DNA from 2 places in the Microbacterium sp. SCN 71-21 genome. Region 2 is predicted to be linked to the other one. Evidence: predicted binding sites of a transcription regulator. Region 2 holds the regulator's gene; the other holds the start of a gene.

Region 1 (10,162 bases), on a different contig from region 2:
GGCTTCGCGGTCAACCTCGCGCCGGCCGACTTCGTGGCCCTCATCGTCGTGGCGTTCATCACGGTAGGCGCGCTGCTGGGTTCGTCGGTCTCCCGCGGCATCGCCTCTCTCGGCATCGGCCTGCTCATCGGCCTCGTCGGCACCGAGCAGACCACCGGTCAGGCGCGCTACACGATGGGCATGCTTGCGCTCTCCGACGGCATCAGTGTGGTTCTCGTCGCGGTCGCGCTGTTCGCAGTCGGCGAGGCGCTCTACGTTGCAGCGAGACTGCGCAGCGGGCCGATCCCGATCATCCCCGTGACTCGCGGATGGCGCAGCTGGATGTCCCGCGAGGACTGGCGCCGATCGTGGAAGCCATGGCTGCGCGGCACTGCGATCGGGTTCCCGATCGGCACGATCCCCGCGGGCGGCGCCGATGTCGCCACGTTCCTGTCGTACGCCACCGAGAAGCGCTTCTCGCGCCACAAGAAGCAGTTCGGCCGTGGGGCGATCGAAGGGGTCGCCGGCCCCGAGGCAGCCAACAACGCCGCCGCCGCCGGTGTGCTCGTCCCGCTCCTGACACTCGGTCTTCCGACGACCGCGACCGCCGCGATCATCATCACGGCATTCCAGTCGTACGGCATCCAGCCCGGGCCGCAGCTCTTCCAGTCGCAGGGCGACCTGGTGTGGGCGCTCATCGCGAGCCTCTACATCGGCAACGTGCTGCTACTGGTGCTGAATCTGCCGCTCGCGGGCATCTGGGTGAAGCTCCTGCAGATCCCCCGTCCGTACCTCTACGCCGGAATCCTGACGTTCGCCGCCCTCGGCGCCTACGCGGTGCGGTTCTCGACGATCGACGTGCTCATCCTTCTGATCGTCGGGGCACTCGGGTATGTCATGCGGCGCTTCGGCTACCCGGTGGCCCCCCTCATCGTCGGCCTCATCCTCGGCCCGATGGGCGAGCAGCAGCTGCGCAAGGCGCTCCAGCTGAGCCAGGGCAACATGGGCGATCTCGTGCTGCATCCGTTCGCGGCGACGTGTTACGCGGTGCTGATCGTGCTCGTCACCGCGGGACTGTGGCTCAAGCGTCGTCAGAACCGTTATGAGCGTGCCCTCGAGGCCTCGCTCGCCGCAACGACATCCCCCGCCGCAGCGGTGGATCGACTGTGGGACGAGGGCGAGCGTCCGTCCGAAGTGTCGACCGACGCGATTCGAGCGGAAGAGGCAACGCGTCTGGCGCGAGCCGCGCGGCGCGATCGACACGACGAGCGATGACGGATGCCTCGGGTGGCCGGACCGGTCACCCGAGGTAGTTCGGCGCGGCGGGCAGTCCGAAGAACGCCTCGAGCGTGTGGAACCCGCCGTCATGGTACGCCGCCGCGAGCTGCGGCCCGATGTAGCGCAGGTGCCAGGGCTCGGAGTCGTACCCCGACACCGCCGTCTGCCCCGGCTCGTAGCGCACGATGAATCCGTAGCGCCAGCCGTTCTCGGCCACCCATTTCCCGGCCGCCGACGTGCCGAAGCCGTCCATCGTGCCGCATCCGGCAGAGGTGCACGAGACGACGTCCGTCGCGAACCCGGTCTGGTGCTCGCTGTATCCGGGATGAGCGCTCGTCGCATCGGCAGCCGCCTTGCCGCCGTTCGCGACATTCGACGCGTACGTGCTCACCTGCGTCTGGTACGACCGGTAGCCGCTCACCACCCCGAGGCCGCCCACGCCCGCAGCGGCCGCGGCATCCGACATCGTGGTGAGGGCGGCAGCGGCGGACGGCTGCAGTTGACCTGCCCCGTTCACGAGGCGCACACCGACCTTGGCGAGCGCGGCCGGCGCGAAGGACAGCGGCTCGAGCGGGCGCGCCTTGTCGACGACGACCCAGACGTGGTTCGCGTCGGCGAGGGTGATGCAGGGGGCGTCTCCGGAGACCACGGCGTCGCGGAACGCGGCACCACCGCCCACGGCCGTGATGACGGCCTCGTCGTCACGCGCGGCGAGCGCCGCGGTGACCGCCGGGTCGTCGCAGGGCTGCGGCGCCGGGTTGGGCGTCGACGTGAGTGCCGGGACGGGGAGAGCGGCAGCGACGGCAGGCGCAGCGGCCACGTGTCGCGGCGCCACGAGACGCGGCAGCACCGCGAACGCGCACGCCGACGCCACCACGATCGCGACCAGGCCGATCGTGACGGTCCATCGGAGCGCGGAGATCCGCGGGGCGTCGGCCATCAGTCCATTGTGTGCCGCGTTGCGTGCGGCCGCGACCCATCGCTTTCACATCCCCTCATCTATTTACGATATTGGGCCCCACCAGACTTGACTTAACATCGATGCTTTGTTCGACTGTGCGCATGAGGTGGAACGGTCAACGCGTCGGAGAGACGGATGCCGCGGCCCTCGCGGGCCTCGACCGCGATGGCGGCATCGTGCGCAGCGTCACGACTCCCGAGTTCGCAGGCATCACCTTCCACGAGGTGCTGGCCAAGTCGGCGCTGAACCACGTGCCGGGGGCATCCGCGATGCCGTTCGACTGGACGGTGAACCCCTACCGCGGGTGCAGTCACGCCTGCGTCTACTGCTTCGCGCGCGGCACGCACACGTATCTCGACCTCGACGGCGGTCGCGACTTCGACACCCAGATCGTCGTGAAGATCAACGTCGCGGAGGTGCTCGCCGCCGAGGTGCGCCGCGGCAGCTGGGGCCGGGAGCACGTCGCCCTCGGCACCAACACCGATCCGTATCAGCGGGCGGAGGGGCGCTATCGGCTCATGCCGGGCATCATCGACGCGCTCGCCTCCTCGGGCACACCGCTGTCGATCCTCACCAAGGGCACGCTGCTGCGCCGCGACCTCCCGCTGCTCGCCGCCGCGCACGACGAGGTGGACGTATCACTCGCGTTCTCGATCGCCGTGTTCGACGACGCCCTGCAGAGCGCTCTCGAACCCGGCACCCCGACGGCCGCCGCGCGCCTGGCGACGGTGCGCGCCGCCGCCGACGCGGGCTTCCGCCCGACGGTGTTCCTGATGCCCGTGCTCCCCCACCTCACCGACTCGATCGCCCAGCTCGACGATGCGCTGCGGCGTATCCGTGAGGCGGGAGCGGCGCGCGTCGTCTACGGCGCTCTGCACCTGCGCCCGGGCGTGAAGCCGTGGTTCTTCTCGTGGCTCGCGCGGGAGAGGCCCGACCTCGTCGGGTCGTACCGCGGGCTGTTCCCCGGGGTGTCGGCGACGACCCCGGCCGCCTACCGGCAATGGCTCGCGCGACGGATGCGTCCGCTGCTGCGCGCCCATCGACTTGACGGGCGGGATGAGACCGAACTGCCCACGCGCACCCGTCGGGGCGCGGCATCCGCCCCGCCCGCGGTGCGCACGACGGGCGCCTCCGCGGTGCCCACCCCACAGACGACCGCGGCCGCCCGTCTGTTCTGACGGACGGCCGCGAAGGCGGCGACGGGGCTCGGCTCGGGCCCGCGTCATCGGATCAGGCGTCGACCTCGGCGAGCTGGCGACCGGCGAGCTCCTCGATGAGGTCGTCGCCCGGGCGGGCATCCTCGAAGGGCGCGTTGATCTCGGCGCGCTCGAGCATCTCCGTCATGCGACGACGACGCTGACGGGTGATGAGGGTCACGACCGTGCCGCTGCGACCCGCGCGTCCGGTGCGGCCCGAGCGGTGCAGGTAGGTCTTGTACTCGTCGGGAGCGTCGGCCTGCACTACGAGGTCGATGTCGTCGACGTGGATGCCGCGGGCCGCGACATCCGTCGCCACCAGCACACGCACCTTGCCGTCGGTCAGACGCTGCAGGTTGCGGGTGCGCTTGGCCTGGTTGAGGTCGCCGTGCAGCGCGACGGCCGGGATGCCGGCGTCGTCGAAGCTCTCGGCGAGCATCTCGGCGTAGGCGCGGGTGCGGGCGAAGACGAGCGTCTTGCCCTCACGGTCGACGAGCGAGGTGACGACCTCGGCCTTGTCGCGGTGGTCGATCACGAGCACGCGGTGGTCGATCGTGCCCGACTCCTGCGTCTCACCGGCGACCTCGTAGACCTCGGGCTCGACGAGGAACTCGTCGACGAGCGCCGCGACCTCACGGTCGAGGGTCGCCGAGAAGAGCAGCTTCTGACTGCCCTCGGCGGTGCGACGCAGGATGCGCTGCACCGGCTCGACGAAACCGAGCTCGCACATGTGGTCGGCCTCGTCGAGCACCGCGATGCTCACCTCCGAGAGGTCGAGACGACCCTGCTCGATGAGGTCCTCGATGCGGCCCGGGGTGCCGATGATGATGTCGACGCCCTTCTTCAGCGCGCCGACCTGACGGGCCTGCGGGACGCCGCCGTAGATCTGCGTGGTGAACAGGCCGACGCTGCGGGCGATCGGCTGCACGGTGCGGTCGATCTGCAGCGCCAGCTCGCGCGTCGGCGCGAGGATGATCGCCTTGGGGGCGCGACCGTACTCGCGCTTGCTGCCGGCCTGCGCGCGCAGGATCGACTCGACGAGCGGCGCGCCGAACGCGATCGTCTTGCCGGAGCCGGTGCGACCGCGGGCCAGCACGTCACGGCCGGCGAGGATCGGGCCGATCGTCGCCGCCTGGATCGCGAACGGGGCGGCGGCGCCGAGCTCGGCGAGGGCCTTCACGATGTTCTGACCGAGACCGAGCTCGGCAAAACCCTGACCCTCGACGGTCTCGGCCTCGACGGCCTGCGCCTCGAGACGCTCGTGCACGACGTCGACGTGCTCCTCGAAGCGGGCAGGCTTCGCGTTCCAGTCGGCGCGGTTCGGGGCGTCGTCACGACGGGGACGGGCATCGCGGCGGTCACCCGTGCGCGGGGCGCGGTCGTCGCGGCGGTCGCGGTCGCCGAAGGAGGGACGGTCGCCGCGGTCGCGGTACGACGGACGGTCGTCACGGTCACGAGCCGGACGACGCTCCGCCCGGTCACCGTACGACGGACGCTCGGAACGCTCGCCGTACGGACGACGCTCGGCGCGATCGCCGAAGGAGGGCCGGTCGCCGCGGTCGCCGTACGCGGGACGCTCGTCACGGTCACGCGCCGGACGACGCTCGGCACGGTCACCGTACGACGGACGCTGGTCGCGGTCGCCGTATGCGGGACGCTCGGACCGCTGACCGTACGCGGGACGCTCGCCGCGGTCGCGATACGACGGGCGGTCGTCACGGTCACGCGCCGGACGACGCTCCGCCCGGTCACCGTACGACGGACGCTCGGAACGCTCGCCGTACGGACGACGCTCGGCGCGGTCGCCGAAGGAGGGACGGTCGCCGCGGTCGCCGTACGCGGGGCGGTCGCCGCGATCGCGGTACGACGGACGCTCTCCGCCGCGGGCGGGACGATCGGTGCGGTCGCCGTACGACGGACGCTGGTCGCGGTCGCCGTAAGGGCGACGCTCGCCGCGGTCCTCGAAGGAACGACGGTCGTCGCGGTACGAGCCGCGACCGCCGTCGGCGGCGTGCTGACGGATGCCGCGAGCCTCGTCGCGGCCGGCCTTCTCCTGGGCGCTCCAGCGACGCTTGGGCGCCTCGGCGGCCTGCTCGTCGGCGCGATATCCGCGGTGGTTGGGGCTCTTGGAGCCGGGACGGGCCGTGGCGCTCGAGCTCTCGCCCGGGCGGCGCTTGCGGTCCTGGAACCCGGTCTTCGACCCGTAGCGCGGGTCGAAGTTCTTCGCCGGACGACCGCCGGCGGGCTTCTTGTTCTTGGGCATGGTGAGTTCTTCTTCCTCGTGTCTGAACGCACGAGAACAGCGCTCGGTTCATGCCGAGCATCCCGGGCGCACGTGGGCCGGGGGCCGTTCAAGTGATGGTGGTCATGAGCGCCGAATAGCGCACACCATCGGCCCCGAGGACTCACACAAGAAAGAAAACCGCGTCACGCGGTGTCCGAAGCCGACCCTCTATCTTAGCGCACGTCGCATTACGCTGAAGACATGAGTGCTGCGCCGGCCACGGGCATCCCGTTTCACATCGGTCGGGGCGCGGTCTCGGCGTCCATCGCCCCCGTCGGCGCGGCGCTGCGCGCGGTGACGGTCGACGGCGTCGATCTCGTGCCCGGCTACCCCGATGAGCTGCCCACACCCGCTGCGTGCGGGGTCGTGCTGGTGCCGTGGCCGAACCGTGTGCGTGCCGGAGCCTGGAGCCAGCGCGACCGCAGCTACCAGCTCGCGCTCACCGAGCCTCAGCTGGGCAACGCCTCGCACGGGCTGCTGCGCTTCGCCACGTATGCAGCCGACGAGGTCGCCCCGGACAGCGTCACCCTGCGGGCACCGGTCGTGCCCCAGACCGGCTATCCGTTCCACCTCGACACGCGCGTCACGTATCGCATCGCGGAGCGCGGCATCGAGGTACGTCATGAGATCACCAATGTCGGCGGAGAGGACGCGCCCGTCGCCGTCGGAACGCATCCGTACCTGCAGATCTCGGATGTCGCGACCGCCGACCTGACCGTCGAGATCGACGCCGCGACCCGCTATCTGCTCGACGACCGCAAGCTGCCCGTCGGTACCGCCCCGGTCGATGCCGCCCACGACCTGCGCACGCCGCGTCGGGTCGGCGACCTCGACATCGACACCGCGTACGCCGACCCGGTGCGCGACGACGAGGGGCGCATCCACGGGCTGCTGCGCGCCCCGGACGGACGCACCGTCGACCTCTGGGCGGGCGAGGGCTTCACCCACCTGCAGGCCTTCACCACCGACCGTTTCCCCGGCACCCCCGTCGCGATCGCGATCGAGCCGATGACGGCACCCGCCGACGCCCTCAACTCGGGCGATGGGCTGCGCTGGCTGGCGCCCGGTGAGAGCTGGCGACTGGTCTGGGGCATCGATCTCGTCGTGTGACCACGGATGACGACACCCCGCGCGTCGGGGGAATGGCGATGGATGCCGCGCGGTTGCGGCCTCCTCGGAAAGGAACTCCCATGAAGTCAGTGCAGATCGTGAGCTGGGGCACCACCGACGACCTCGAAGTGCGGGACATCCCCACGCCCGAGGCGGACGGCGGACAGGTGCGGGTGAAGGTGCAGGCGACGGGACTCAACCCCGTCGATTGGAAGATCATCGAGGTGATGCAGGACAAGCCGGGCGGCTATGGCGCCCACATCGTGCTGCCGTCGGGCAACGGCAACGACTACGCCGGTGTCGTCGACCAGGTCGGCGAGGGTGTCACGGGGGTCTCCGTCGGTGATGCGGTCTTCGGCGGCAGCCGCTACTTCGCGCAGGCCGAGTACGTCGTCGTCGACGCCGGCAGCGTCATCCCGATCCCCGACGGGCTCACCGTCGCGCAGGCCGGCGGACTCGACATCGTCGGCCGCACGGCTGTGGCGAGCGTCCGTCAGGTCGCACCGCAGGCGGGCGAGACCGTGCTCGTCTCGGCGGCCGCGGGCGGCGTCGGCGTCATCGCCGCGCAGCTGGTCCGCCTCGCGGGAGCCCGCGTGATCGGCACGGCGAGCCCTGCCAACCACGGCTACCTCACCGAACTCGGCATCGAGCCGGTCGCCTACGGCGACGGACTCGTCGAGCGTCTGCGCGAGCTCGCGCCCGAGGGCATCGACGCGGTGCTCGACAACCAGGGTCGCGCGACCCTCGAGGCCGCGGTCGAGCTCGGCGTGCCGACCGGACGCATCAACACGATCGCGGAGCACTCCTTCGCGGCGCAGCACGGCATCTCCTCCGTCGGCGGCGCGAAAGCCGACAATAAAGACCTGGCCGAGCTCGCCGGCCGCATCGCCGCGGGCGAGATCCTCTTCCCGATCGACTCGGTGTACCCGCTCGATCAGGTGACAGCGGCCTACGCGCACCTGAAGGCGGGCCACCTGCGCGGCAAGGTCGTGCTCGAACCGTGAGCACGGAGTCGGGTCGGCGCGCAGAGCCGCGTCGTCCCGACTGCTGCGGCCGGCCCGCTGCTGCGCTCGGCGCGTCGCGCTCAGTCCGCGGGCGGGCCGAGCAGCGGCCGCAGCTCGAGGCGGCGGTTGCACGCGCGTGAACCCTCGATCATCAGGGTGCGCGCGGCATCCTCATCGTCCGCCTCGATGATCCAGAACCCCGACGTCCACTCGGGCGCCTCGACGAGAGGTCCGTCGACGAGCACCGGATCGGCGCCGCGACCGTCGATGAGAACGGATGCCGCAGGATGCGCGAGGCCCGCCCCGAACACCCAGTGGCCGCCGTCGACGAGCGTCTGGTTGAAGACGTCGATCGCGGCCATCTCCTCAGGCGTCGCCGACGAGCTGCGACTGTCGACCACGTTCACCAGGAACTGCATGGGGTGATCATCCTCCCGGAGCCGGCGCCGCGCCACTCGTCCGGTCAGTGCGCGGGGCTCGCCTCCGCCACGGCCGAGGTCTTCGCCGCCCGACGCGCCTGACGACGCTCCTTGGCACCCTCGACGAGGTTGTAGAGCGTCGGCAGCACGAGCAGGGTGAGAAGCGTCGACGACACGAGCCCGCCGATCACGATGATCGCGAGCGGCTGCGAGATGAACCCGCCGTGCCCGGTGATGCCGAGCGCCATCGGGGTCAGCGCGAAGATCGTCGCGAGCGCCGTCATGAGGATCGGGCGCAGACGCCGCGAGCCGCCGGCGATGACGGCGTCGTGGGCCGAGAGACCCTTCTCGCGGTACTGGTTGACGAGGTCGACGAGCACGATCGCGTTCGTCACGACGATGCCGATGAGCATCAACACGCCGATGAGAGACGCGACACCGAGCGGCACGCCCGTGACGACCTGCAGGATGATGGCACCGGTCGCGGCGAACGGCACCGACACCAGCAGCAGCAGCGGCTGACGCAGCGACTTGAAGGTCGCGACCATGACGATGTAGACGATGAGGATCGCCGCGAGCAGCGCGAGCCCGAGCTGCGAGAACGCCGACGACTGATCGGAGGCGACACCGCCGATCGTGGCGGTCGCGCCACTGGGCAGCACGGTGTCCTTGAGCGCGGTGTTGACGCTCGCGGTCGCTGTCGCCAGGTTGTCGGTCGACGGCGTGATGGTGATCGCCGCGGTGCGCTGGCCACGGTCGGTCGTGATCGAGACCGGGCCCTGACTCTGCGCGACAGTGGCGAGCGAGTCGAGGCGCACCTCGCCGGCCGCCGTCGGGATCTGCAGCGCCTTGAGCGCATCGACAGTCGTGGGCACGTCGCTCGCCTGCAGGTAGACACTCACGCCGGTTCCGTTCAGCTCGACGGTGCCGACCTGCTGCGGACGCATGGTGTTCGAGACGATGCTCCCGACCGCGACCTCGGAGAGCCCGGCCGCGGCGGCCTTCGCACGGTCGACCGTGACGGCGATGAAGGGCAGCGAGGCGGACAGGTTGCTGGAGATCTGACCGATGCCCGCCTTCCCCTGCACGGCCTTCACGAGCGCGTCGCTCGACTGCTGCAGCGAGGACTCATCCGGTGCGGTGATGTCGATCTCGATGTTGCTCGACGTGAACCCGCCGCCCGACGCCTGCACCTGCACGGTGCCGACGTTCGGAAGCGCCGACAGCGTCGACTCCACGCGGGTGCGCAGATCGACCTGATCGACCGAGGCGTCGGTGGTGATCGAGTAGGTCACGCCTGACCCGCCGCCCGAGAAGGCGTCGCGCAACGACGACCCGCTCGAGCCGATCGAGGTCTGCACCGTCTGGACGCCGCTGACGCCCTTCAGCGCCTGCTCGACCTGTTTCGCTGCGGCGTCCTCGGAGTCGAGGCTGGCCGCGTTGCCGAGCGACTGCGTCACCGTGAGCGTGTTCTGACCGGAGTCGCCCAAGAAGTTGATCTTCATGAGCGGCGCCAGCCCGCCGGTGCCGACCAGCACGAGCACGGCGATGAGCAGTGTCACCCAGGAGTGCCTCAGCGTCCAGCGGATGATCGGCAGGTACGCCTTCTGCAGGCGGGTGGGCGGGGCATCCACGTGCTCGGGGTCGATCGGGGCGCCCGCGGCATCCGTCACGGGCTTGCCCGGCCGCAGGAACCAGTACGCCAGCACCGGCACGATGGTCAGCGCCACGAAGAGCGAGGCGACCATCGCCAGGGTGACCGTGAGCGCGAAGGGGCGGAACAGCTCGCCGGTGATGTCGCCGACGAAGGCGATCGGCAGGAAGACGGCCACGGTGGTGAGCGTCGAGGCGCTCACCGCGGTCGCGACCTCGCGCACCGCCTTGATGATCGAGGGGAGCTTCTCGGCATCGCCGACGTAGTGACGTTTGAT
Region 2 (10,162 bases):
GTGCCGCTGTCGAGGCCGCGCTGCCGCTGCCGGCGGTGGAGATCACGGCGCTCGTGCCTTACGGTCGCGGGGACCTCGTCTCCGCGGTGCACGACACCGGGCTCATCGTGAGCCAGTCGCACGAGGAGACCGGCACTCTGCTGCACGCTCACGTCTCCGAGCGTCTCGCCGCTGAGCTCGCCCCGTTCGCGCGCTGAGCGTTCAGGTCCGTCAGTCGTGAGCGGCGACCCTTCGGCGCTCAGTCGAGCGCGAGCGGCGGCAGCCCCGGTGGAGTGAATCCGAACACGGCGCCGAGGAAGGCGAGCTCGGTCTCGGCGGCGTCGATGATCGTCTCCCGGCGGCGGAAGCCATGCCCCTCGCCCTCGTAGAGACGGTAGGCGTGCGGGATGCCGCGCGCCGCCAGCGCGTCGCGGATGGCCTCCTACTGGGCGGGTGGCACCACGGCATCGTCGGCGCCCTGCAGCAGCAGCACGGGCGCCGCGAACCGGTCCGTGTGTGACAGCGGGGATCGCTCGAGATAGACGGCCTCGGCCTCCGGCAGGGGACCGATGAGGCCGTCGAGGTAGCGCGACTCGAAGTCGTGCGTGTCGGCGGCGAGGGCGCGCGCATCGGCCACGCCGTAGCGCGAGATGCCCGCCGCGAACACGTCGCTGCCGGCGAGGGCGGCGAGCACGGTCCATCCGCCCGCGGAGCCGCCGGCGATCGCGATGCGGGCGGCGTCAGCGTCGCCTTCCGCGACGAGACCGGCCACCGCGGCGAGGACGTCGTCGACGTCGACGATGCCCCACTGACCGTCGAGGCGCTCGCGGTAGGCGCGTCCGTAGCCGGATGACCCGCCGTAGTTGACGTCGAGCACGCCGATGCCGCGGCTCGTGAGGTAGGCGATCGATCCTGACAAGCCCCCCGCGACGTGGGAGGTGGGTCCGCCGTGCACGGTGACCACGTACGGCGCGCGCTCGCCGGCGGGCGCCACGATTCCGGGAGCGGTCGGCGGGTAGACGAACGCGTGCACCGGCCCGTGCGGACCGGGGTAGGTGACCGCACGCGGGGTCGGCAGCCAGGCGTCGGGCAGCGGCGCGGCGCCGCCGACCACGGCCTCCGCGGCGCCGGTCTCGACGTCGACGAGCCACAGTCCGCTCGACACGGCCGAGCCCGCGCCCGTGAGCAGCACGCGCGAGCCCGCGGCATCCTCGATGAGCAGGTGGCTCGAGACCGGCAGCGGGATGCCGCGACTCGTCCCGTCCGCCTCGATGACGTCGAGCTCGTCCCGGCCGTTGGTGCGGAGGGCGGCGATGCGGCCGCCACCGAGCGGCGCGAACCAGCGACTGCCGAGCACCCACAGCGCGCCGCCGGTGTCGGCGTCGGCGGGCGCGACCTCCGTCACCATGCCGCCGCGCACCCGACGGAGGTTCCAGCGCCCGGTCTCGTCGTCGGAGTAGAGCAGCGCGCCGTCCGGCTCCCACGTCGGCTGTACCGGCGCGCTCGCGCCGCCGGCGACGACGGATGCCTCGTCCGGCCGCCCGAGTGGAGCGCGCCGGAGTTCGCTGCGCTCCCACGGCATGTGCGGGTGGTTCCAGCCGATCCAGGCGATCTCACGCCCGTCGGGGGAGAGCGCGGGCTGGGCGACGAAGTCGGTGCCGGATGCGACGACCTGCAGCGCGGTCGGGTCGTCGGAGGCAGATCCGTCGAGCGGGATGCGCACGGCGTCGTGGGTCGTGCCGCGCGCGTCCTGGGTCTCGCGCACCGCGAGCAGCGCACCGCCCGTGACGGTGAGCCCACCGAAGCGCTGTCCGAGCCCGCCCGGCGTGAGAGGCTGAGGTTCCTCACCCGGGGTGAGTGAGTAGACCCGCTGGTCGCCCTTCTCGACGAACACCAGCCCGCCGTCGCCGCGAGGAGCCCACGCGCCGCCGCCGTACTCGTGCACCGCCGAGCGCGCGCTCCACGGTGCCGGAAGAATCTCCGCCACCTCTCCGCCCTCGAATCGCCGGCGCACGGTGCCGCGGCCGCCCTCCTCGGGCACCGACGCGCCCCACCAGATCTCCGATCCGACCAGGCGCGCGCCGTCGAAGCGGGGCGAGGAACCGGCGATGTCGGAGGCGGACAGCGGTGACGGCCAGGAGCCGTGGGGGAGAGTCTGCGGCATCCCTCCACGCTAGCCGCGGGCCGCGGCATCCGCCCGCTCGGCGCGGAGCGGGAGACGCGTGCGCGGTGCTCGCGTGACTCCGGGCGTCACACACGGCTGCGCACATCGCTCGGTGCTTTATGCTCTGATCCCACCCGTATGCGCATTCTGCGCACCTCTTCCACCGTGTGAAATGACCTCTTCCGTCGACTCCGTGCCCGCGCCTGCGCCGTTCTCGTTCGAGCTGTACCCGCCTCGCACGGCGGCGTCAGAGGCGGCTCTGCACGAGACGATCGCGCGCCTCGCCGAGGTCGGGCCGCGGTTCATCTCGGTGACGTACGGTGCCGGCGGATCCACCGGCGGACGCTCGCTCGAGGTGCTGCGTCACATTCGCGCCACGACCGATGTCGAGCCGCTGGCGCACCTCACGTGCGTGGGCAACACCTATGCGGGCGCCAACCGTCTCATCCGCGAGTTCCTCGACGCCGGCATCCGCAGCTTCCTCGCGCTGCGCGGAGACCCGCCCGCGGGCACCTCCGAGGACGACGTGTACCTGGGTGACCTGGAGAGCGCCGCCCAGCTCGTGCAGCTCATCGACCGCGTCCAGGCCGAGCGCGCTCCCTACCAGGAGTCCGGGATCCCCGGCATGCCCGGCGCCGCCCGCGTCGATCCGCGCCCGCGGGTCGACATCGCCGTCGCGGCCTTCCCGAACGGCCACCCGCGGTCGCGGCATCCGCGCGAGCACATCGACGCGCTGCTGGCGAAGCAGGCCGCCGGTGCGACCCTCGCCATCACCCAGCTGTTCTTCCACGCCGACGACTACGTCTGGTTCGTCGACCGCGCCCGTACGGCGGGAGTCACCATCCCGATCCTGCCGGGGATCATGCCGATCACCGGCCCGGCACGGCTGCGCCGTGTGCTGCAGCTGACCGGCGAGGAGATCCCCGCCGACCTTGCGATCGCGCTCGAGGTCGAGCCGACCGCCGAGGGCCAGCGGGAGATCGGCATCGCGCACGCCGCGCGTCTCGCCGAGGAGGTGCTGGCCGGTGGAGCGCCCGGTGTGCACCTCTACGCGTTCAACAACCACGACACCGTGCTCTCGGTCCTCCGTGAAGCAGGTATTCTCACCGCGGGCGCCTCCGGCCCCGCCTCCACCCCAGTGAAGGAGTCACGTCGATGACTGCACCCGCCCTGCCCGAGGGAACCATCCTCGGCTACCCCCGCATCGGCCGCCGCCGTGAGCTCAAGCGCGCCGTCGAGTCGCACTGGGCGGGCGCGCTCTCCGAGGCCGACCTCGAGGCCACGGCGGCCGACCTCCGCCGTGCCACCCGCGAGCGTCTCGTCGAGCTCGGTCTCGGCCGAACCGACTCCTCGATCCCCGAGTCGTTCTCCTACTACGACCAGGTGCTCGATGTCACCGCGACCGTCGGCGCCCTGCCGGCCCGCTTCACCCGTCTGCGCGAGAGCGACGGCAGCGTGCCGCTGTCGGCCTACTTCACGGCCGCCCGCGGCGAGGGCGATGACGCGCCGCTGGAGATGACCAAGTGGTTCGACACGAACTACCACTACCTGGTTCCCGAGATCGGTCCCGAGACCCGCTTCGCGCTCACGAGCGACCGCTTCGCCCGCCAGGTCGCCGAGGCCCGCGCCGACGGCTTCGTCACGCGCCCCGTCGTCGTCGGCCCCGTCACGTTCCTCGCGCTGGCGAAGGCGACGGATGCCGCGCCCGCCGGCTTCGCTCCGACGAGCCGCCTCGATGACCTCCTGCCCGTCTACGTCGAGCTGCTCGCGTCGCTGAAGGCGGCCGGAGCCGAGTGGGTACAGCTCGACGAGCCGGCCCTCGTCAGCGAGAGCGTCGACGTCGACCCCGCCGCTCTCGCGGCGCTCGCGGAGCGCGCCTACGCCGTGCTCGGCGGTGCCGCCGACCGCCCGTCGATCCTCGTGACCGCCGGCTACGCGCAGCTCTCGCCCGAGGCGTGGCAGGTTCTGGCCGCCGCCCCCGTCGAGGCGCTCGCGATCGACCTCGGCCGCGGTGCGCTTCCGGCGGCCGTCCCCGGGCTCGAGTCCAAGACCCTCGTGGGCGGCGTCGTCGACGGCCGCAACATCTGGCGTGGCGACCTCGAGGCCGCCTGGCAGAAGCTCGAGGCGCTGAAGGGGCTGGGCGCGGCATCCGTCGTCGCCGGCACCACCACCTCGCTGCAGCACGTGCCGCACGACGTCGCCGACGAGCCCGCGCTCGATGAGCGTCTCGTCTCGTGGCTCGCGTTCGCCGATCAGAAGGTCGGCCAGATCGCGGTGCTCGCGCGTGGCCTGGCCGAGGGTCGTGACGCGATCGCCGACGACCTCGCCGCCGCGACGGCGGCGCTCGAGGACCGTCGGTCGGCACCGGGCGTGCGTGTCGACGCGGTGCGTGCCCGCACCGGCGCCCTGACCGACGCCGACTTCTCGCGCGGCGACTACGCGGAGCGTGCCGCGGCGCAGGATGCCGCGCTGCACCTTCCGGCGCTCCCGACGACCACGATCGGGTCGTTCCCGCAGACCGGTGACATCCGTCGCGCCCGCGCACGCCACGCGAAGGGCGAGCTCACCACGGCCGAGTACGACGGGTTCCTCCGCGACGAGATCGCCGCGGTCATCACGCTGCAGGAGGATCTCGGTCTCGACGTCCTCGTGCACGGCGAGCCCGAGCGCAACGACATGGTGCAGTACTTCGCCGAGAACCTCGACGGCTTCGCGGTGACGCAGAACGGCTGGGTGCAGTCCTACGGCTCGCGTGCGACGCGTCCGTCGATCCTCTGGGGCGACGTGTCGCGTCCGGCGCCGATCACGGTGGCGTGGGCCGAGTACGCCCAGTCGCTCACCGCGAAGCCCGTCAAGGGCATGCTGACCGGCCCGGTGACGATCCTCGCGTGGTCGTTCGTGCGCGACGACCAGCCGCTGGGCGAGACCGCGAACCAGGTCGCCCTGGCGCTGCGCGACGAGATCGGCGACCTCGAGCAGGCCGGCATCGCGATCATCCAGGTCGACGAGCCCGCGCTGCGCGAGCTGCTTCCGCTGAAGAAGGCCGACCAGCCCGCCTACCTCGACTGGTCGGTGGGATCGTTCCGCCTGGCGACCGCGGGAGCCGAGACGGCCACCCAGGTGCACACGCACCTGTGCTACTCGGAGTTCGCCGTCGTGATCGACGCGATCGCCGCCCTCGACGCCGACGTCACCTCGATCGAGGCGGCGCGCAGCCGTGGCGACGTGATCGACGACATCTCTGCGTCGGGCTTCAGCCACGGCATCGGCCCGGGTGTCTACGACATCCACTCGCCCCGCATCCCGAGCGTCGAAGAGGTCACCGAGCTCCTCGAGCGCGCGGTCAAGGCGATCCCGACCCGCCAGATCTGGGTCAACCCCGACTGCGGTCTGAAGACCCGTGGCTACGCCGAGACGAAGGCCTCGTTGCGCAACCTCGTCGCCGCGACCGTCGCGGTGCGCGAAGAGGTGGGCGCCCCCCAGGGCTGAGCGCCCCGCGAACGACAGAGGGCGGCGACCGGATGCTTCCGGTCGCCGCCCTCTCGTCGTCTCGGTGTCGTCAGACCGCGCGCATGAGCGCGACGACTTTGCCGAGCACGACCGCCTCGTCGCCGAGGATCGGCTCGAACGCGGAGTTGCGCGGCAGCAGCCAGGTGTGGCCGTCCCGCTGGCGGAAGGCCTTGACGGTGGCCTCGCCGTCGAGCATCGCGGCGACGATGTCGCCGTTCTCGGCGGTGGACTGCGAGCGCACGACCACCCAGTCGCCGTCGCAGATGGCGGCGTCGATCATCGACTCGCCCTGCACCTTGAGCATGAACAGGTCGCCCTTGCCGACGAGCTGGCGGGGGAGGGGGAAGATCTCCTCGACCTGCTGCTCAGCCGTGATCGGGATGCCGGCGGCGATGCGCCCGACGAGGGGCACCATGGCGGCGTCGCCGACCGAGGGGGCCGTGTCGGCGGGGTTCTCGGCCGCGGTGCCGGGGAGGTCGATGAGCACTTCCATCGCACGGGTCTTGCCCGCGTCGCGACGCAGGTAGCCGCTCAGCTCGAGCTGGTTCAGCTGGTGCGTGACGCTCGAGAGCGACTTGAGTCCCACGGCGTCGCCGATCTCGCGCATGCTCGGCGGGTATCCGTGGCGCGCGATGGAGCGCTGGATGACCTCGAGGATCGCCAGCTGCTTGTCGCTGAGGCTCTTGCGCCGACGCGTCTGCGGCTTCTCCCGACCGGGCATCGCACGCTCCTTCCCTGGGCCGCCTCGTCGTTCTCGTTCGAATGTCGGAGGTCGGTGATGTGCTTCAGATGTCGAAAACCTATCCGGCTCTCGGCGCCCTTCGCGGGAGCGGGCACGCGTGTCGCGTTCGAAAGTCCTCGAAGGCGAGAGCCGGTTGACACTCGACAATATCGAAGATAGATTCGGAAAAGAAGTTCGCAAGACCGGCCCCCGGCCGGGTCCGGTCTTGCGACACTTCACCACTCTGAGGAGGCAGACATGACGACGATCCCGCTCACGCTCGCACCGCGCACCCGACTGCGGATGACGCGTCGTGGCCGCCGCGTGCTCGTGTTCCTCGCCGCACTGCCTTTCCTCATCGGGGTCTCGGCGGGCATCGTGTCGGGCGGGGCGGCTCTCGCGTCGCGCGACGCCGGTGCTCCGGCGGGCACTTACCAGACCGTCACGGTCGAGGCCGGTGACTCGCTGTGGTCGATCGCGGAGCGCGTCGCGCCGCAGGCAGATCCGCGCGACGTGGTCGACGCGTTCGTGCGGCTCAACGCACTCGGAAACGGCACGGTGGTGGCCGGCGAGCAGCTGTCGATCCCCACCGAGTACGCTCCGGCTCACTGATCTCGACCGTCGGGTCGGCGCGTATCCCGCCTCTACGATGGAACGGTGACCCGTCTCGAAGACCTTCCGATACGCGACGACCTGCGCGGGCTCGTCCCGTACGGCGCCCCGCAGGTCGCGCTCCCCGTCGCTCTGAACGTCAACGAGAACACGCATCCGGTTCCGGATGAGGTCGCCAGCGACATCCTCGATTCCATCGCCCGCGCGCTGCGCGACGTCAACCGCTATCCCGACCGCGAGTTCACCGCGCTGCGCGAGGGCTTTGCGGACTATCTCGGCAACGGGCTGCTCCCCGAGCAGATCTGGGCCGCGAACGGGTCGAACGAGGTGCTCCAGCACGTCCTGCAGGCCTTCGGCGGCCCGGGACGTCGGGCGTTCGGCTTCACGCCGACGTACTCGATGTACCCGCTTCTCACGCGCGCGACCGGCGCCGAGTGGGTCGCCGGCGAGCGGGCCAGCGACTACACGCTGTCTCCGCAATCCGCGGCCGACCAGGTGGCCGCCGCTGACCCCGACGTCGTCTTCCTGTGCGCTCCCAACAATCCGACCGGCACGCCGCTGCCGATCGATGTGATCACCGCCGTCTACGAGGCGAGCCGCGGCATCGTCATCGTCGACGAGGCCTACATCGAATTCGCCCCGCGCGACGCGGTCTCGGCGATCTCGCTCCTCGAGGGCCGGGAGCGCCTGGTCGTCTCCCGCACCATGAGCAAGGCGTTCGCCTTCGCCGGTGCGCGCGTGGGCTACCTCGCCGCCGACCCGGCGATCATCGACGCGCTGCGCCTCGTGCGCCTGCCGTACCACCTGAGTGCGCTCACACAGGCCGCCGCATCGGCGGCGCTGCGTCACGCGGAGGTCATGCTCGGGATGGTCGACGAGATCGTCGCGCAGCGCGACCGCATCTCGGCGACAGTCGAGGCGCTGGGCTTCCGCGCCCACCCGTCGTGGACCAACTTCGTGCTGTTCGGTGACGTCGACGACCCGCGGGCGACCTGGCAGGCGCTGTACGACCGGGGCGTGCTGATCCGCGACGTCGGCATTCCGCACCACCTGCGGGTGACGGCGGGCACCGCGCAGGAGACGACGGCGTTCCTCGATGCCCTGGCCTCGCTAGAATCGGGCGCATGAGCGCCGCACCCGCAGCATCCCGTACGGCGTCGATCACCCGCAGCACCAGCGAGTCGTCGGTCGAGCTCACCCTCGACCTCGACGGCACCGGGCGCAGCAGCATCGACACGAGCGTCCCGTTCTTCGACCACCTGCTGACGGCGTTCGCGAAGCACTCGCTCACCGATCTCACCGTGCGCTCGAGCGGCGACACGCACATCGATGCTCACCACACGGTGGAGGACGTCGCGATCGTGCTCGGTCAGGCGATCCGCCAGGCGCTCGGCGACAAGGCCGGCATCTCGCGCTACGGCGACGCGCTCGTGCCGCTCGATGAGGCCCTCGCGCAGGCTGTGGTCGACATCAGCGGCCGTCCGTACCTCGTGCACACCGGCGAGCCGGAGGGGTACGAGCACCACCTGATCGGCGGCCACTTCACCGGTTCGCTCGTGCGCCACACGTTCGAGGCGATCGCGTTCAACGCGGGCCTCACCGTGCACGTGCGCGTGCTCTCGGGTCGCGACCCGCACCACATCGCGGAGGCCGAGTACAAGGCGTTCGCGCGAGCGTTCCGTCAGGCGAAGGCGCTTGACCCGCTCGTCGAGGGCATCCCCAGCACCAAGGGCGCTCTGTGACGCGCACGCCGCTCGTCGCGGTGCTCGACTACGGGTCGGGCAACGTGCACTCCGCGGTGAAGGCGCTCGCGGTGGCCGGCGCCGACGCGCGCCTCACCGCCGATCGCGCGCTCGTGCTCGAGGCCGACGGTCTGGTGGTGCCAGGGGTCGGCGCGTTCCGAGCCGTCATGGAGGCGCTCCGCGCCAGCGGGGGAGACGAGCTCATCGACCGGCGCCTCGCCGGAGGACGTCCCGTGCTCGGAATCTGCGTCGGCATGCAGGTGCTGTTCGGCCGCGGGGTCGAACGCGGCGACGACACCCCGGGTCTGGGGGAGTGGCCGGGGGTGGTGACCGAATTGGATGCCCCGGTGCTCCCGCACATGGGATGGAACACCGTCGAGCCCGGCGAGGGGTCGACGCTGTTCGCCGGCGTCGAGGACGAGCGGTTCTACTTCGTGCACTCCTTCGCGGCGCAGCAGTGGTCGCTCGAGGTGCAGCCGCCCTTCCCCACGCCGTCGCTGACCTGGGCGACCCACGGGTCCCGGTTCCTCGCAGCCGTGGAGAACGGCGCGCTGTCGGCGACCCAGTTCCACCCGGAGAAGTCGGGGGCCGCCGGCATCCGGCTGCTGTCCAATTGGATCGGCTCGCTCTCCGCGGGATAACCTCTCCCGGGCGCGCGTCGGCGCGCCGCGGCATCCGCCTGTTCGCTTCACCCGAGGACCCATGAACGACTTCGCTTCCACGCCCGAACTGATCCTCCTTCCCGCGGTCGACGTGGCCGACGGCAAGGCCGTGCGCCTCACCCAGGGGGAGGCCGGCAGCGAGACGAGCTACGGCGACCCCGTCGAGGCCGCCCTCGAGTGGGCCCGCCAGGGTGCGCAGTGGATCCACCTCGTCGACCTCGACGCGGCGTTCGGTCGGGGCAGCAACGCGGCCCTGCTGCGCAAGGTCATCACGCACGTCAAGGGTGTAAACGTCGAGGTCTCCGGCGGCATCCGCGACGACGCCTCGCTCGAGGCGGCTCTCGAGTCGGGCGCGGCGCGCATCAACCTCGGCACCGCGGCCCTGGAGAACCCGGAGTGGGCGGCAGATGTCATCGGCCGCTACGGTGACGCGGTCGCCGTCGGCCTCGACGTGCGCGGAACGACCCTCGCCGCCCGCGGCTGGACGCGCGACGGCGGCGACCTGTGGGCCGTGCTCGACCGGCTGGAGGAGGCTGGCTGCACGCGGTACGTCGTCACCGACGTCACCAAGGACGGCACGCTGCGCGGCCCGAACCTCGACCTGCTGCGCACCGTCGCCGACCGCACGCCGAAGCCGGTCATCGCGTCCGGCGGCATCTCGAGCCTCGACGACATCGCGGCGCTGCGCGAGCTCGTGCCGCACGGTGTCGAGGGCGCGATCGTCGGCAAGGCGCTCTATTCGGGGGCGTTCACCCTGCGCGAGGCGCTGGAT

The links. Region 2 encodes LexA, which represses DNA repair genes until DNA is damaged. Its sites were predicted from a motif close to TCGAACANNTGTTCGA; they were not measured.
Region 1: ABT08_RS03185 (Rv2578c family radical SAM protein) is a predicted target of LexA. The motif match lies at 2,296-2,311, and genes of this name have one in related genera.

Annotation. Positions count from the first base shown of each region.
Region 1 is NZ_MEGA01000013.1:14,096-24,257, forward strand. Features, by position in the region: gene ABT08_RS03175 (tripartite tricarboxylate transporter permease) at 1-1,254, shown strand, start outside; gene ABT08_RS03180 (M15 family metallopeptidase) at 1,280-2,197, opposite strand; gene ABT08_RS03185 (Rv2578c family radical SAM protein) at 2,320-3,396, shown strand; gene ABT08_RS03190 (DEAD/DEAH box helicase) at 3,449-5,677, opposite strand; gene ABT08_RS03195 (aldose 1-epimerase family protein) at 5,900-6,808, shown strand; gene ABT08_RS03200 (NADP-dependent oxidoreductase) at 6,889-7,812, shown strand; gene ABT08_RS03205 (YciI family protein) at 7,893-8,231, opposite strand; gene ABT08_RS03210 (efflux RND transporter permease subunit) at 8,276-10,162, opposite strand, start outside.
Region 2 is NZ_MEGA01000003.1:42,149-52,310, forward strand. Features, by position in the region: gene hflX (GTPase HflX) at 1-197, shown strand, start outside; partial or broken gene ABT08_RS00970 (S9 family peptidase) at 239-2,143, opposite strand; gene ABT08_RS00975 (methylenetetrahydrofolate reductase) at 2,316-3,302, shown strand; gene metE (5-methyltetrahydropteroyltriglutamate--homocysteine S-methyltransferase) at 3,299-5,632, shown strand; gene lexA (transcriptional repressor LexA) at 5,703-6,374, opposite strand; gene ABT08_RS00990 (LysM peptidoglycan-binding domain-containing protein) at 6,633-6,986, shown strand; gene ABT08_RS00995 (histidinol-phosphate transaminase) at 7,032-8,114, shown strand; gene hisB (imidazoleglycerol-phosphate dehydratase HisB) at 8,111-8,728, shown strand; gene hisH (imidazole glycerol phosphate synthase subunit HisH) at 8,725-9,369, shown strand; gene priA (bifunctional 1-(5-phosphoribosyl)-5-((5-phosphoribosylamino)methylideneamino)imidazole-4-carboxamide isomerase/phosphoribosylanthranilate isomerase PriA) at 9,431-10,162, shown strand, end outside; gene ABT08_RS01015 (SseB family protein) at 10,161-10,162, shown strand, end outside.